Regions from separate parts of the Bradyrhizobium sp. McL0616 genome, predicted to be linked through region 2. Evidence: riboswitches for the same ligand, from Rfam matches in the RefSeq annotation. Region 2 holds a riboswitch; the other holds the start of a gene.
What was found. A riboswitch is a leader RNA that binds a small molecule or an ion and turns the genes downstream of it on or off. The one in region 2 is predicted to bind glycine.
Positions count from the first base shown of each region.

Region 1: another riboswitch for glycine. It lies ahead of gcvT (glycine cleavage system aminomethyltransferase GcvT); the one in region 2 lies ahead of ACPPVR_RS15885 (D-amino acid dehydrogenase).

Region 1 is NZ_CP188255.1:3,188,562-3,191,017, reverse strand. Features, by position in the region: gene alaS (alanine--tRNA ligase) at 1-469, opposite strand, end outside; glycine riboswitch at 702-790, shown strand; gene gcvT (glycine cleavage system aminomethyltransferase GcvT) at 937-2,085, shown strand; gene gcvH (glycine cleavage system protein GcvH) at 2,096-2,456, shown strand, end outside.
Region 2 is NZ_CP188255.1:3,340,630-3,343,085, reverse strand. Features, by position in the region: gene ACPPVR_RS15890 (M20/M25/M40 family metallo-hydrolase) at 1-542, shown strand, start outside; glycine riboswitch at 638-742, shown strand; glycine riboswitch at 746-857, shown strand; gene ACPPVR_RS15885 (D-amino acid dehydrogenase) at 926-2,227, shown strand; gene ACPPVR_RS15880 (ABC transporter permease) at 2,410-2,456, shown strand, end outside.

The DNA.
Region 1 (2,456 bases), 150 kb from region 2:
AGGTCGGGATGCGGATGATGCGGTCGTCGGAGAAGCCGGCGATCTTCTTCCAGAGGCCTGCCGCCTCGTCGTCGGTGTGGTAGACGGTGACGAGCAGCTTGTCCTTCTTGAGCCCGTATTCCTTGGTGATCAGCGTCCAGGCGAGCTCGATCGCGCGCTCCTTGAAATAGTCGCCGAACGAGAAGTTGCCGAGCATCTCGAAGAAGGTGAGATGGCGCGCGGTGTAGCCGACATTGTCGAGGTCGTTGTGCTTGCCGCCGGCGCGCACGCATTTCTGCGAGGTGGTGGCGCGCTGATAGGGCCGCTTCTCGACGCCGGTGAAGACATTCTTGAACTGCACCATGCCGGCATTGGTGAACATCAAGGTCGGGTCGTTGCGCGGCACCAATGGCGAGGACGACACGATCTCGTGGCCGTTCTCGGCAAAGAAGTTCAGAAAGGTCGACCTGATCTCGTTGACGCCGCTCATGTTCATCCCATCGGGTGTGCCTGGGCCCGCTTTACGCCATCCAAACCGCGGGTTTGGGCTGATATCTGCGGACAGAAGCGCTTTTAGACAAGGCCAGCTTCGCTGTCCAGAAACTGTGCAGAGAGATCAGAGGGTTGCCGCAGGCGCGTAATCCCGTTGCAATCCCGTTGAAAGGCACCGAACGCGCGTTGACAGGCTTGGCCGGGCTGTGGTCTCTACCCATCTGTATCGTACGGCCACGTCGGGAGAGACCGGCACTGGTGCCGGCGCCGAAGGAGCAACCGCCCCGGAAACTCTCAGGCAAAAGGACCGCGTGGCTTTGACAGCATCTGGAAAGAGGCGCCGACGGGCTTAAGGCTCGGACTGCGTCCGCCGACGGGATAATACTCTCAGGCACAGCGACAGATGGGGCTTCGACTGGTGTCCACGGGGAATCCTCCTCGGGGAACCGCCGAGGGCCCCCTGTGATGCTTGCACGCGACGACCGAGATTCCCTTCAACGTACGCCCCTTCACGCGCTGCATGTGTCGCTCGGCGGCAAGATGGTGCCGTTCGCGGGCTATGACATGCCCGTGCAATATCCGGCGGGCGTGCTGAAAGAGCATCTGCATACCCGCAGCTCCGCCGGTCTGTTCGACGTCTCCCACATGGGACAGATCGCGCTCCGGCCGAAGTCGGGCAAGGTCGAGGACGCCGCCCGCGCGCTGGAGCGGCTGGTGCCGCAGGATATCGTCGCAATTGCACCGGGGCGGCAGCGCTATGCCCAGTTCACCAATGTGGATGGCGGTATTCTGGACGATCTGATGGTCGCCAATTTCGGCGATCATCTGTTCCTCGTCGTCAATGCCGCCTGCAAGGCCGAAGACGAGGCGCATCTGCGCGCGAATCTGTCCGACGACTGCATCATTGATTCGCTGAGCGACCGCGCCCTGATTGCGTTGCAGGGACCGAAGGCGGAATCGGTGCTGGCGAAATTCTGTGCAGAGGCGCCCACCATGAAGTTCATGGACGCCGGCCCGCACAAGGTTGCCAGCATCGACTGCTTCGTCTCGCGCTCCGGTTACACCGGCGAGGACGGTTTTGAAATTTCGGTTCCCGCAGGCGACACCGAACGCCTCGCCAGGACGCTGCTGGAGACCACAGACGTGCTGCCGGTCGGGCTCGGCGCCCGCGACAGCCTGCGGCTGGAAGCCGGGCTCTGTCTCTACGGCCATGACATCGACACCGAGACCACGCCGGTCGAAGCCGCTCTGGAATGGTCGGTGCAAAAGAGCCGCCGCACGGGCGGTGCCCGCGCCGGTGGCTTTCCCGGCGCCGAGAAAGTTCTTGCTCATTTCGATGAGGGCGCGAGCCGCCGCCGCGTCGGCCTGCGCACCGAAGGCCGCGCGCCGGTGCGCGAGGGAGCGCTGCTGTTTGCAGACGCAACCGCAGGCGAGCCGATCGGCAAGGTCACATCGGGCGGCTTCGGCCCGAGCCTGAACGCGCCGGTCGCGATGGGCTATGTGCCCACGAGCCAAAGCGCGCTCGGCACAGCAATCTTCGCCGAGGTGCGCGGCCAGCGCTTGGCCGTGCAGGTCGCCGCCATGCCTTTCGTGAAAAACACCTACAAACGCTGAGGACAAGAAAATGACCACGACGCTGTTTACCTCCGACCATGAATGGCTGGCCATCGACGGCGACGTCGCCACCGTCGGCATCACCGACTACGCGCAGTCGCAGCTCGGCGATGTCGTGTTCATCGAGCTGCCCAAGGTCGGCCGCACGCTGAAGAAAGCCGAAGCCGCCGCCGTCGTGGAATCCGTGAAGGCCGCCTCCGACGTCTACGCGCCGATCTCTGGCGAAGTGCTCGAGGTGAACGCCGCGCTCGGTGGTGAGCCGGCGCTGGTGAATTCGGATGCGCAAGGCGCAGCCTGGTTCTTCAAGATCAAGATTGCCGACAAGAGCGAGCTCGGCGGCCTCATGGATGAAGCCGCCTACAAGGCACACA
Region 2 (2,456 bases):
CGAGCCACGCCGGTGCGATGCTGTCGGCGGGTCGCTCGGCGATCCGCGAGATGGCGCGGCAAATCCTTGCGATCGACGCGATGACGACGGAGGACTGCACCTTCTCGGTCGGTGTCGTGCATGGCGGCCAATGGGTCAATTGCGTCGCCACGACCGCAACTGGCGAGGCGCTGTCGATGGCCAAGCGCCAGGCCGATCTCGACCGCGGCGTGGAGCGGATGCTGGCGCTGTCGGGTACCGCCAATGACGTCTCCTTCAAAGTAACGCGCGGCGTGACCCGGCCGGTGTGGGAACCGGATGCCGGCACCATGGCGCTCTATGAAAAGGCGCGCGGCATCGCCAAGTCGCTCGGCGCCGAGCTGCCGCATGCAAGCTCGGGCGGCGGCTCCGACGGCAATTTCACCGGCGCAATGGGCATCCCGACGCTCGATGGCCTCGGCGTGCGCGGCGGCAACGGCCACACACTTGAGGAGTTCATCGAGGTCGAGAGCCTTGTCGAACGCGGCCGGCTGATGGCGGGGCTGCTGGCGACGCTGGCGTAAATTGAATCAACTTCGCACTGCACAATGCGTTAGCAGTCGCGGTTGAAATTTAGCCTTGTCCAAAAATGAGGCGCATCGTACTGCTCGATGGTCCACGCGACGATGCGGGAGAGATCGCGACGAAGGCTTCTAGCTTTCGTTGCGGCGCCGACGGAGCAACCGCCCCGGAAACTCTCAGGCAAAAGGACTGTATCGTCAGGACGATCTGGAGAGAGGCGGCACGATCTTGGGATCGTGACGTCCACCGAAGGGGATAGTCCGCACAGACCTTGTCGGGTTCGTGCCGGATCAAGCTCTCAGGTAACCGTGACAGATGGGGCGCCGCCAACGGCCTTGTGGCCGGCGGTTAGCCGACTCTAACTCACGGGAGCCCCGCACCTGACATGACCCATATTGCCATCATCGGCGCCGGTATCACCGGCGTAACGACCGCCTATGCCCTGCTCGAACGCGGCTACAAGGTGACGGTGCTCGACAAGCACCGCTACGCCGCGATGGAGACCTCCTTCGCCAATGGCGGACAGCTTTCCGCCAGCAATGCCGAAGTGTGGAACAGCGCCGCGACGATCCTCAAAGGCCTGCGCTGGATGTTCCGGCGCGACGCGCCGCTGCTGATGAACCCACGGCCGAACTGGCACAAATATTCGTGGATGGGCGAGTTCGTCGCCAACATCGGCAACTACCGCGCCAACACGATTCAAACCACGCGGCTTGCCATCGAAGCCCGCAAGCATCTTTTCGAGATCGCGACGCGCGAAGGCATCGACTTCGATCTCGAACGCCGCGGCATTCTCCACATCTATCACGACAAGAAGGGTTTCGAATCCGGCCTGCGCGTCAACGCGCTGTTGAAGGAGGGCGGCCTCGATCGGCGTCCGGTGACGCCGGAGGAAATTCGCACGATCGAGCCGACGCTGCGCAAGGCGTACTACGGCGGCTTCTACACGCCGTCGGATGCGACCGGCGATATCCACAAGTTCACGCGCGGGCTTGCAGACGCCTGCAAGCGGCGCGGCGCGACCTTCATCCACGAAGCCAACATCGATTCGATCGCCCGCGCCGGCAGCGGCTTTGTCCTCGGCTGGGCTGACCTTGCCGCAAACGATGCTGTCGCATCCGCGCGCGGCATGCTCAAGGTCGACGGCGTCGTGGTCTGCGCCGGCGTTGCGAGCCGTCACTTCGCCGCCCTGCTCGACGAACGCGTCAATGTCTATCCGGTGAAGGGCTACTCTATCACCGTGCAGCTCGACTCGGCCGAGAGCCGCAACGCGACGCCAACCGTCAGCCTGCTGGATGAGGCCGCCAAGATCGTCACCAGCCGGCTCGGCGCCGATCGCTTCCGCGTCGCCGGTACCGCCGAATTCAACGACTTCAACCGCGACATCCGCGCCGACCGCGTGCAGCCGCTGGTCGATTGGGTGCGCAGCAACTTCCCCGCCGTCGAGACGTCGCGGGTCGTGCCCTGGGCCGGGCTGCGCCCGATGATGCCGAACATGATGCCGGTGGTACGCGCAGGGCGGATGCCCGGCGTGTTCTTCAACACCGGCCATGGCCATCTCGGCTGGACCTTGTCGGCCGCGACCGCGCAGATGATTGCCGGGACCATCGACAGCTGGCGCGGGCTCAATGCGCCGCCGACCGTCCCCTTACTTGCGGTTGAGCGCGAGATGCGTCGTGCATCTTGAGTGGTCGAACACCGATGCGAGGCGGCCCCTTGCGGCTGCCCTGCCCTTGGCACACAATTTGCCCCGAAGGGGCAGCATCTCCGGCCGGCTTTTCCAGCCCGAATGACAGGCGCGCATGATAGACACGATAGCAACAACGGGCTCCCTGGAGCCCCACAAGTTCCGCAGCCGGAGATAGGTGCATGCTAGGTTATCTCATTCGCCGCGTGCTGGCCGCGGTGCCCGTGAT